One region of the Pseudomonas sp. HY13-MNA-CIBAN-0226 genome, then DNA from elsewhere that is predicted to be linked to it. Evidence: predicted binding sites of a transcription regulator. Region 1 holds the regulator's gene; the other holds the start of a gene.

Region 1 (5,852 bases):
CGGTCGCGCCACGGGCAACAAGGTGACCGAGTCGCGCCCGCGAATCGACATGGTTATCCAGCCTAAAAAGAAAACCGACGAGCAGAAGGCCCAGTAATGGCAACTCTGAAAGCTCAGCATCTGGCCAAGAGTTACAAGAGCCGCCAGGTCGTGCGTGACGTCAGCCTGTCCATCGACAGCGGTCAGATCGTCGGGCTTCTTGGCCCCAACGGCGCCGGCAAGACCACTTGCTTCTACATGATCGTCGGCCTGGTGCAGGCTGATCAGGGCCGCGTGCTGATCGACGACCTGGATGTCAGTCACCAGCCCATGCACGGCCGCGCCAAGGCAGGTATTGGCTATCTTCCGCAAGAAGCGTCGATCTTCCGCAAACTGTCGGTGGCCGATAACATCATGGCCATCCTCGAGACCCGCAAGGAACTCGACAAGGCCGGGCGCCGCAAGGAGCTGGAGAGCCTGCTGCAGGAATTCCACATCAGCCACATCCGCGACAACCTCGGCATGAGCCTGTCGGGCGGCGAGCGACGCCGTGTGGAAATTGCCCGGGCGCTGGCCACCAACCCGAAGTTCATCCTCCTCGATGAACCTTTCGCCGGCGTGGACCCGATCTCGGTTGGCGATATCAAGCAGATTATCCATCACCTGAAGGCCAAGGGCATTGGTGTACTCATCACCGACCACAACGTCCGCGAAACCCTGGATATCTGCGAAACAGCCTACATCGTCAACGATGGCCAGCTGATTGCCGAGGGCGACTCCGCGACCATCCTGGCCAACGACCTGGTCAAGGAAGTGTATCTGGGCCATGAGTTCCGCCTGTAAGCGCTGAGGTGCCTGCCCAGTCGCGCGAGCGCTGAGGTGCCTGCCCAGTCGCGCGAGCGCTTGTCACTTTGAAAAATCAATACTTTTTTATTGTTACAGCGCTCTAGGCAAACACTGCAAAATCGGGCATATAATTTGCTTACGTTTGGCGCTTCGGCGCCCTGTAGTGGATGGCGCATGCGCGCCGGCGAATAAGGTTTAAGCCCCTGCCATGAAACCATCGCTAGTCTTGAGAATGGGCCAGCAGCTGACGATGACACCTCAGCTGCAACAGGCCATCCGCCTGCTCCAATTGTCGACCCTGGACCTGCAGCAGGAAATCCAGGAGGCGCTGGAGTCCAACCCGATGCTCGAACGCCAGGAAGACGGCGACGACTTCGACAACGCCGATCCCTTGGCCGACAAAGCCGAGCAGCAGCCCAACGCCGATGTTTCGGAGCCCTCCTATCAGGAGACCGCGCCAACGGTCGACAACCTTGAGGAAGGCGACTGGAACGAGCGCATTCCCAACGAGCTGCCGGTCGATACTGCATGGGAAGACGTCTACCAGACCAGCGCCAGCAGCCTGCCCAGCAACGATGATGACGAGTGGGACTTCACCACCCGCACGTCGGCCGGTGAAAGCCTGCAAAGCCACCTGCTGTGGCAGCTCAACCTCGCCCCGATGTCCGACACTGACCGCCTGATCGCCGTCACCCTGATCGACTGCATCAACAATCAGGGCTACCTGGACGAAACCCTCGAGGAAATTCTCGAAGCCTTCGACCCGGAACTGGACATCGAGCTGGACGAAATCGAAGCCGTCCTGCACCGCATCCAGCAATTCGAACCGGCCGGTATCGCTGCCCGAAACCTCGGCGAATGCCTGTTGCTGCAATTGCGCCAGTTGCCCGCCAAGACCCTCTGGCTCGCAGAAGCCAAGCGCCTGGTCACGGACTACATCGACCTGCTGGGCAGCCGCGACTACAGCCAGCTGATGCGCCGCATGAAGCTCAAGGAAGATGAACTGCGCCAGGTGATCGAACTGGTGCAGAGCCTCAACCCGCGACCCGGCTCGCAGATCGAGTCCAGCGAGGCCGAATACGTGGTCCCGGACGTGATCGTGCGCAAGGACAACGAGCGCTGGCTGGTGGAACTCAACCAGGAGTCGGTGCCCAAATTGCGGGTCAACGCCCAGTACGCCGGGTTTGTGCGTCGCGCTGACACCAGCGCGGACAACACCTTCATGCGCAATCAGTTGCAGGAAGCCCGCTGGTTCATCAAGAGCCTGCAGAGCCGCAACGAAACCCTGATGAAAGTTGCCACCCAGATCGTCGAGCATCAACGGGGTTTTCTGGAGTACGGCGACGAAGCCATGAAGCCGCTGGTACTGCATGACATCGCCGAAGCCGTCGGCATGCACGAATCGACGATTTCCCGGGTGACCACGCAAAAATTCATGCATACCCCACGGGGTATTTATGAACTGAAATACTTTTTCTCAAGTCACGTCAGCACCTCGGAAGGCGGTGAATGCTCGTCCACGGCGATCCGCGCGATCATCAAAAAACTGGTTGCAGCGGAAAATCAGAAAAAGCCGTTGAGTGACAGCAAGATCGCTGGTTTACTGGAGGCACAAGGCATTCAGGTGGCTCGCCGCACCGTCGCCAAGTACCGCGAATCCCTTGGGATCGCGCCTTCGAGCGAACGCAAGCGGTTGATGTAAAGCCACGCCACAGCGTTCCAGTGGTAGACCATCGGGTCTACCGCTTTATGCACTGGCAACGAAGGAGAAGCTGTATGCAAGTCAACATCAGTGGACACCAACTGGAAGTGACCGAACCCCTGCGCACCTACATCGGCGAAAAACTCGCCCGATTGGAAAGGCATTTCGACAAGATAACCAACGTGCAAGTCACGATGACCGTCGAGAAGCTGCTGCAGAAAATCGAAGCCACGCTGCATATCCCCGGCGGAGAAGTGGTCGCCAATGCCGAGCATACGGACATGTATGCCGCCATCGACCTGCTGACCGACAAGCTGGATCGCCAACTCAAAAAGCATAAGGAAAAGACCCAGAGCCTCCTCCAGGGCGCAACCGGTCGTTAACACTCCCAACTCATGATCCGACTTGAAAGCATCCTGACCCCCGGCCGTTCCCTCGTGAACGTGCCGGGCGGCAGTAAAAAGAAAGCCCTCGAACAAATTGCCAACCTAATCCATCGCGAAGTGCCGGATATGGAGATGCAAGATGTCTTTGAGGCCCTGATCGCCCGTGAAAAACTCGGCTCGACCGGTTTTGGCAACGGCATCGCCATCCCCCACTGTCGCCTCAAGGGCTGTACCTCGCCGGTCAGCGCCCTGATGCACCTCGACGCCCCTATTGATTTCGACGCCATCGACGGTGCTCCGGTTGACCTGCTGTTCGTGTTGCTGGTCCCGGAAGCCGCCACCGATGCGCACCTGGAGCTTTTGCGCCAGATTGCCAGCATGCTTGATCGCAAGGAAGTGCGCGAAAAATTGCGCAGCGCCCCGAGCAATGAAGCCTTGTACCAGGTTGTCCTGGACGAGCAGAACGGTCATTAATCATGCGCTTGATCATTGTCAGCGGCCGCTCCGGCTCAGGTAAAAGTACCGCGCTCGATGTCCTTGAAGACAGCGGGTACTACTGCATCGACAACTTGCCCGCCGGGCTTTTGCCCGAGCTGGCCGAACGAGCACTGATCCACACCGAGCTCGCGCAACCGCTGGTGGCCGTGTCGATTGACGCGCGCAACCTGCCAAGCCACCTGTCCCGTTTTCCGGAATTGCTGGAGGAAGTGCGCAGCCGTCACATCAAGTGTGACGTGCTGTACCTGGACGCCGACGAAGAAACCCTGCTCAAGCGGTTTTCCGAAACCCGTCGCCGCCATCCGCTGAGCAATGCCAATCGCTCGCTCGCCGAGGCAATTCAGGACGAGTCCAATCTGCTGGGTCCGATTGCCGACCTGGCTGACCTCAAGGTCAACACCACCAACCTGAACCTGTACCAGTTGCGCGATACCATCAAGCTGCGGCTGTTGAACCAGCCTGAGCCTGGCACCGCGTTCCTGGTGGAGTCTTTCGGCTTCAAGCGGGGCATGCCTGTGGATGCCGACCTGGTGTTCGACGTGCGCTGCCTGCCCAACCCTTATTGGAAACCAGAGTTGCGCGAGCAATCCGGGCTCGATCAACCGGTAGCCGACTACCTGGCCGCGCAACCGGACGTCGAGGAAATGTTCCAGGACATCTCCACCTACCTGCTCAAATGGCTTCCACGCTTTGCTGCCAGCAACCGCGCGTATGTCACCATAGCCATTGGCTGCACCGGCGGGCATCACCGCTCCGTCTACCTGACCGAACGTCTGGGCCAGGTTCTGCAACAATCCCTGAAGAACGTCCAGGTCCGCCACCGCGACCTCAGCTAAAGGATTCACATCGCGATGCCTGCTCTGGAAATTGAAATCATCAACAAGCTGGGCCTGCATGCCCGCGCGTCGGCGAAATTTGTCGGGGTCGCAGGAAAGTTCAAGGATTGCACCATCAGGGTAGGACGAACGCCGGAAACCACGGTGGACGGCAAGAGCATCATGGCAATGATGATGCTGGCGGCTGGCAAGGGCACCAAGATCCATTTGAGTACCGAAGGCGAAGAGGCGGACGAAGCGCTGGATGCGCTGGTAGCGTTGATCAACAACTACTTCGACGAAGGCGAGTAAAGAACAAGGTCAAGATCAAAAGATCGCAGCCTGCGGCAGCGCCTGCAGGGGTACACGAACCCTGTGCGATCTTTTGATTTTCAAGCCAGCGCCGTATCCATCACCATCATCAAGCAAAACCCAATCAGCAACCCCAGGCTCGCCAGCTTGTCGTGACCGTGACGTCGCGACTCGGGGATCACTTCGTGCGTAACCACCAGCAACATGGCCCCGGCCGCCAGTGCCAGCCCAAGCGGCAATAGCAGTTCGGCCAAGCTCACCAGCCACGCACACAGCAGCGCAAAAACCGGCTCGACCAACCCTGAAGCGGCACCGATCAGGAATGCCCTGACCCTCGACATCCCCGCCCCCGCCAACACCAGCGCAATCACCAGCCCTTCCGGCACATCCTGCAGCGCAATACCCATCGCCAGGCTATCGGCATCAGGCATGCCGCCCCCGGCTGACACGCCGACCGCCATGCCTTCGGGAATGTTGTGGGCAATGATGGCAAACACGAACAGCCAGATCCTCGGCGCAATCGCCGGCCCTTCCTGCGCGCCTGCCAGCATTTCCGGGCAGGCCCCGGAGACCTTGCGGTCCACCAGATACAAACCCAAAGCGCCAAGCATGATACCAAGGCTGATCAGGCCACTGGCGACCCAAGGCTTAAGCCCGAGGCTCTGCGCGGCGGAGATCCCAGGCACGATCAGCGAAAACGCCGTCGCCGCCAACATGACCCCCGCGCCGAAACCTAACAGCGTATCGCTGACGGCTTGCGGCATGCGGCGAATCACCAGCACCGGCACCGCGCCCAGCGCCGTACCCAGTGCGCAGATCGCCCCACCCTGCAATGCACGCAGCAGTTTCGGTTCAAGATCCAGCCACGCCAGCCCTTGGGCGACCAGCAAGGACATACCCGCCAGCAATAACAGCGATCCGAATGCGTAACGAAACATCCGCCCACTTCCGATCGCCAGCGTTTCAGTGCCCATAATCAGCCTTGGTGGTTTTTCATTGGAGATTCAACCCTGGGCCGCCTTGTAGCGCGCCGCCACTTCAAGCCAATTGATTACGTTGTAGAACGCGTTGACGTATTCCGGGCGACGGTTCTGGTACTGCAGGTAGTAGGCGTGCTCCCACACGTCCAGGCCAAGGATGGGCGTGTTGCCATTCATGAGCGGACTGTCCTGATTGCCGCTGCTTTCCACCACCAGTTTTTTCTGCGGGGTCACACTCAGCCATGCCCAGCCACTGCCAAAACGGGTCAGCGCAGCCTTGGTGAACGCCTCCTTGAAACTGTCGAGCCCGCCCAGTTGCTCGTCGATTGCCTGG
Region 2 (5,852 bases), on a different contig from region 1:
TTCAGCGTCGAGGCGTCAGCGCTGATATGGCGCTCAGGCTATCTATCTGCTTGGGCACAACCCCCGAGTTTTGGCTGAACCTGCAATCGACTTACGATTTGCGTAGAGCCGAGATTGAAAGGGGGGCGGCGATTCGGGATCAGGTTGAGCGTCTTCCGCACTGCGCCTGATTCATCTGGGGTTAAACGAAACCCACGCCATAAGCGTGGGTTTTTTGTCGTTCAGAAAGCGTGGAGTATCCGCAAAGCACACTTGCACCACGTTGCATTGGCCACACACCGTGCTGGGGGACGACCAGTGAAGCTGGTCAGCGAATGTGAAGTTAGCGGAGCAAAACGAGAGGCGAAATCAGCTCCAGCAAGCAGTTTTCGTAGGACCGTTCTGAAATGTTTGAAGGGCATTGCGTGAACTGTCGGGGCGCTCTTGTTTGCTGGGGGGCTGCTTATGATCATTGCAGATCAAGCCACCCGGAGAAGGGAAGATGGACAGTAATGGAATGCGCTCGATTTGTTCCGCAGAAGCTCCAGAGCAGGAGCTTCTTGAACCATCGGCTGTCGCGGGGGCTGATCTTGCAGGCCAGCGTTCAGGTTATGAGGTAGCGCTGACAAGGCTTGTCGCGCAAAGCGCAGGCGTCAGTCCGGACCTGGCCAGGAAGCTGGCTGTTCACTTCGATACCACGCCCGATTTCTGGCTGAATCTGCAATCGCATTACGACGCGCTCAGCGACGATATCGAGCGTGTTAGCTGCCTATAGCGACTGCAATGCTCGCGAGGCTTTTTTCCACCATGGCACGTTGACGGCCTGTTGCACCGGTTCTTCATCAGGCAGCAGATGCGGCACATCCTGCAGCCGAATCCACGGCTGGTTGTTCCAGTGCAGCAAACTCAAGGACATATCTGGCCAGATCAGCCGGCTCAGGGTCGGACGTTCCGGGCTATCGGGTTGTCTGGCGTCCCTAAGGGCGGGTACCACGTCGTGAGTCAGCCATTCGCGCAGGCTTCTGTACTCGGGGCAGTAGTGATAGATCAGTAGTGCGTAGACGCCGGATTCACTGATCAGCAGCGTGTTTTCGAAGCTGCCATTGAACAGTATCTGTGCGTACTGGTGCTGGTCGGGATCGAGTTTACGAAGGGTACGTTCGTTGAGACAAATCCCTATTAATCTACCGAGGTCCCGGGCGCTGAACCAAGGCTGGTTTTCCAGCAGAAGGGCGTGGAGAGGGCGTTTGTGGCGGGTGAAGACGTGGGGGGGCAGATAAGCTTCATCGCAGTTCATTGATACAGCTCCTTTTACTCAACGGGCTGCATGCGTTCCGGGTCGCCAAACCCAGTGCTGAATGTTCAGCAGAGGCGAGCTTAGGAGATCGTGTTGTATGGCGCAATCTGAAATCTGCTCAATGGGCTGCCAGCCGTCATCGCCAAACGAATGGGTGGCAGCTGTGCGCGGGTTGGCGAACCGGAGCAAAAGGAACCCGGCAGACCCGAGGGTCTCCCACGCACAACCGCCATGACTGGGGTCGAGGATCGTAGTACACCTTTGGCTTGCAGGTCGCCAAACCTGGGGATCAAAAGATCGCAGCCTTCGGCAGCTCCTACGCAAGCGGGTGATCCGGGCTGGGAGGGGAGGCGGGCTTTTTCGCGAATATGCCCGCTCCCACAGGGATTTGCGGTGTTTATTCGGCTGGCGGGTTGAGCTTCGCTTCCATCTCGGCCACTTTTGCTTCGAGGCTTTCCAGGCGTGCCCGGGTCCGTGCCAGCACGACCATCTGGCTATCGAATTCTTCACGGCTCACCAGCTCCAGCTTGCTGAAGCCGCTCTGCAACAATGCCTTGAACTGGCTTTCGATTTCGCTTTTCGGCAATGGCGTGTCGCCGCTGAAAAGGCGCGAGGCGGTACCCGTGAGGGCGTCGAGGAAGTCTTTGGGCGCGAGCATGGGAAAGGTCCTGGAAACAATGGCGAGCAGTGTATCACGCAGTGTCTATAGTCAATCCCGAGCACGGGGATGCACGGTTTTCGCGCATAGGGACGAACGGTATCGCACCGTTGTTGTGCGTATACGTCGCATGTTTTTTGCCCATTCGGCTGCATGCCCGGCCAAGGGGTTGAATTCAGGCGCTTTTCAAGAGATGGCAAGCTTTCTGCTAAGAGCCTAGTAACCCATGCACTGATGCAGTCGCTGTGACGAATGCAGTGCGCCGGGCGAAACGGGGAAGTGTTTCGCCAGGAGCGGTTAACTGGCGTCGGACGGGCAGGTAGGGCCGACGATGCGTTACAAAGCCAGGCACTGCGCTTAGACTTGAGTCGGGTTTGTTTTCCTGGGGCAAGTCCACCAATTCGGGAGAGAGTTTTCATGAAGCTAGTCACTGCCATCATCAAGCCGTTCAAACTGGACGACGTGCGCGAGTCTTTGTCCGAGATCGGCGTGCAGGGCATTACCGTTACTGAGGTCAAAGGCTTCGGTCGGCAGAAGGGTCACACCGAGCTGTATCGCGGCGCGGAATACGTGGTCGATTTCCTGCCAAAGGTGAAGATCGATGTCGCCATTGACGACAAGGATCTTGATCGGGTTATCGAGGCGATCACCAAGGCAGCCAACACCGGCAAGATCGGTGACGGCAAGATCTTCGTGGTCAATCTGGAACAGGCGATTCGCATCCGTACCGGCGAAACCGATACCGACGCAATCTAAAAGCCGCCACAAACCCAACGCCCCAGGAGAAAACAATATGACTCTGCGTAAATTCGCAGGGCTAGGAGCCCTGTTGTCCCTCGTAATGCCCAGCCTGGCTATGGCGGCAGACGAAGTGGCGGCCCCAGTCCTCAACTCCGGCGACACCGCCTGGATGCTGACCTCGACAGCCCTCGTGCTGTTCATGACCATTCCCGGCCTCGCGCTGTTCTACGGCGGCATGGTTCGCTCCAAAAACATTCTTTCCGTGATGATGCAGTGCTTCGCCATTACCGGTCTGATCAGCATCCTGTGGGTCATTTATGGCTACAGCATTGCGTTCGACACCACCGGCATGGAGCAGGGCGTCGTCAACTTCAACTCGTTCTTCGGCGGCATGGGCAAGGCGTTCCTCGCCGGTGTCACGCCATCGAGCCTGACCGGTCCTGCGGCGCTGTTCCCTGAGGCGGTGTTCATCACCTTCCAGATGACGTTCGCCATCATCACGCCTGCGTTGATCGTCGGTGCTTTTGCAGAGCGGATGAAATTCTCCGCCATGCTGATCTTCATGGGCATCTGGTTCACCCTGGTGTATGCACCGATCGCGCACATGGTCTGGTCCGGCAACGGCGGCCTGATGTGGGACTGGGGCGTGCTCGACTTCGCGGGCGGCACCGTGGTGCACATCAACGCCGGTGTGGCTGGCCTGATCTGCTGCCTGGTACTGGGCAAGCGCAAAGGTTTCCCGACCACGCCAATGGCTCCGCACAACCTCGGCTACACCCTGATGGGTGCTGCGATGCTGTGGGTCGGCTGGTTCGGCTTCAACGCCGGCTCTGCGGCTGCTGCCAACGGCACTGCGGGCATGGCGATGCTGGTTACCCAGATCGCTACCGCTGCCGCCGCCCTGGGCTGGATGTTTGCCGAGTGGGTCACCCACGGCAAGCCTAGCGCATTGGGTATTGCCTCGGGTGTGGTAGCCGGTCTGGTGGCTGTCACTCCGGCCGCTGGTACCGTGGGCCCGATGGGTGCCCTGGTGATCGGCCTGGCTGCTGGCGTGGTGTGCTTCTTCTGCGCTACCACCCTGAAACGCAAACTCGGCTACGACGACTCCCTGGACGCCTTTGGTGTGCACGGTATCGGCGGTATTCTCGGCGCGATCCTCACCGGCGTGTTCGCCGCACCGGCCCTGGGTGGTTTCGGCACTGTGACCGATATCGGCGCACAAGTCTGGATCCAGCTCAAAGGTGTAGGCTTCACAGTGATCTACACCGCGATCATCACCTACATCATTCTCAAGGTCCTGGACGCCGTCATGGGTCTGCGAGTGACTGAGGAAGAAGAGGCGGTGGGTATCGACCTGGCACTGCACAACGAGCGTGGCTACAACTTGTAAGTTTTGCGCAAAAAATAATGCCCGGTTCGCCGGGCATTTTTTTGCCCCGGATTTGTCACTGGAAGGGAAGCTGAAAGGTTTTTTCCTCGAGCTTTGGCTACCTTTGTACCGAGCGATTTTGTGCGGCCAATGGCTTACAGCAACGAAGGAATATTAGGGCCTTTGTTTTTTCCCAGAGCGCGCTAGAATGCGCCCCGAACGTGCGGAGAACTGTATGTGGCAACAGACTCTGATTACCTTGCGGGCGAGGCCCCGGGGCTTTCATCTGGTAACAGACGAGTTACTCGCCGGTTTGCCTGAAATCAGGGCATGTCGGGTCGGTCTGTTGCACTTGTGGCTGCAGCACACCTCGGCGTCGTTGACCATCAACGAGAACGCCGATCCGGCGGTACGTCGCGACTTCGAACGATTTTTCAATCGTCTGATCCCACAAGGAACAGACGGCTTTGAGCACAACGACGAAGGCCTGGACGACCTCCCGGCGCATTTCAAGGCCAGCGTGCTCGGCTGTCAGCTCAGTTTGCCGGTTTCGGCAGGCCGACTGGCGTTGGGAACCTGGCAAGGCGTTTATCTGGGCGAGCACCGTGATCATGGTGGTGCTCGTAAAGTCCTCGCCACCTTGCACGGTGAAGGGGCATAAGCCATTGGTCATCAATGGCGGTTGAATTTTTTCTGGCAGCCGTCGACAGACGGCAAAGCTGGGCTATAACTAATCTGCTTTTCGCAAGTCATGAGGTAGAACATGAGCGACGATGATCTGGAAAACGACGACCTCGAAGTAGGCGACGACGACGAAACCGAAGAAGGTCTGGAAGCAGCGGCGGAAGACGTCGCTGAAGACGATGGCGGTGAAACGCCCGTTCCGACCGCCAAAGGCAAGGCCAAGGCTGCGGTTTCGGTCGATGAGCTGCCGAGCGTCGAAGCGAAAAACAAAGAGCGCGATGCGCTCGCCAAAGCCATGGAAGAGTTCCTGGCCAAAGGCGGCAAGGTGCAGGAAGTGGAGGCCAATGTGGTCGCCGATCCTCCCAAGAAGCCTGACAACAAGTACGGCAGCCGGCCTATCTAGGCGCTTGCCCTTGCTTGCTGAAAAAGCCCGCCGTCGCTGCGGGCTTTTTCATGCCTGAAAATCAAAAGATCGCAGCCTTCGGCAGCTCCTGCATTTTATTGTGTACACCTGTAGGAGCTGCCGAAGGCTGCGATCTTTTCAGCCGCGCCTCAAATTTTTGTCGCACTCCACCGCGCCAGCAACGCCGGTAATTCGGTCAGGCTGCGGATTTCGGCGTCCGGGGCCTTTTCGGCTTCCCACGCCTTGCCCGCCGGGTTGAACCAGATGGCCCGCAGTCCTGCCTGTTGTGCTCCGGCAATGTCGTCGCCCGGATGATCACCGATGTGCACGGCGGTCTGCGCCGTCGCACCTCCACGTTGCAGCGCCTCATGAAACAGGCGCGCATCGGGCTTGGCGATGCCGATGTCTTCGGCATACAAGGCGAACTTGAAATAATCCGCCAGCCCCAGCCGTCGAACGTCGGCATTGCCATTGGTCACGACCCCGAGGGCGTAGTGCCTGGCCAGCGTCTCCAGGGTCGGCGCTACTTCGGGGAAGATTTCCAACTGGTGGCGCGCATGCAGAAACACTTCAAAACTCTGGTCAGCCAGATCAGTGGCTTCTGCGTGGGTGTAGCCAGCGTCCTCCAGTGCATGGAACAGGACACGGCGGCGCAGGGCGCTGATGCGGTGCTTGAGGCCGGGTTCGTTGCCCAGGATGCGCTCGCGAATTGCCCACAAGT

What was found. The regulator sigma-54, encoded in region 1, starts transcription at its own class of promoters, with help from an activator protein. The targets are predictions, from matches to a motif close to ANTGGCATNNANNTTGCTNT.
Positions count from the first base shown of each region.
Region 2: glnK (P-II family nitrogen regulator) is a predicted target of sigma-54. The motif match lies at 2,127-2,146, and genes of this name have one in related genera.

Region 1 covers NZ_JBEOPS010000006.1:95,550-101,401, forward strand. The annotation lists gene lptA (lipopolysaccharide transport periplasmic protein LptA) at 1-97, shown strand, start outside; gene lptB (LPS export ABC transporter ATP-binding protein) at 97-822, shown strand; gene AAEZ05_RS08450 (RNA polymerase factor sigma-54) at 1,034-2,527, shown strand; gene hpf (ribosome hibernation-promoting factor, HPF/YfiA family) at 2,602-2,910, shown strand; gene ptsN (PTS IIA-like nitrogen regulatory protein PtsN) at 2,923-3,387, shown strand; gene rapZ (RNase adapter RapZ) at 3,390-4,247, shown strand; gene AAEZ05_RS08470 (HPr family phosphocarrier protein) at 4,263-4,538, shown strand; gene AAEZ05_RS08475 (ZIP family metal transporter) at 4,619-5,512, opposite strand; gene AAEZ05_RS08480 (superoxide dismutase) at 5,543-5,852, opposite strand, start outside.
Region 2 covers NZ_JBEOPS010000001.1:391,717-397,568, reverse strand. The annotation lists gene AAEZ05_RS01850 (HigA family addiction module antitoxin) at 1-170, shown strand, start outside; gene AAEZ05_RS01845 (helix-turn-helix transcriptional regulator) at 482-754, shown strand; gene AAEZ05_RS01840 (BRO-N domain-containing protein) at 749-1,276, opposite strand; gene AAEZ05_RS01835 (accessory factor UbiK family protein) at 1,674-1,934, opposite strand; gene glnK (P-II family nitrogen regulator) at 2,352-2,690, shown strand; gene AAEZ05_RS01825 (ammonium transporter) at 2,728-4,065, shown strand; gene AAEZ05_RS01820 (secondary thiamine-phosphate synthase enzyme YjbQ) at 4,280-4,705, shown strand; gene sutA (dormancy-specific transcriptional regulator SutA) at 4,808-5,131, shown strand; gene AAEZ05_RS01810 (HAD family hydrolase) at 5,281-5,852, opposite strand, start outside.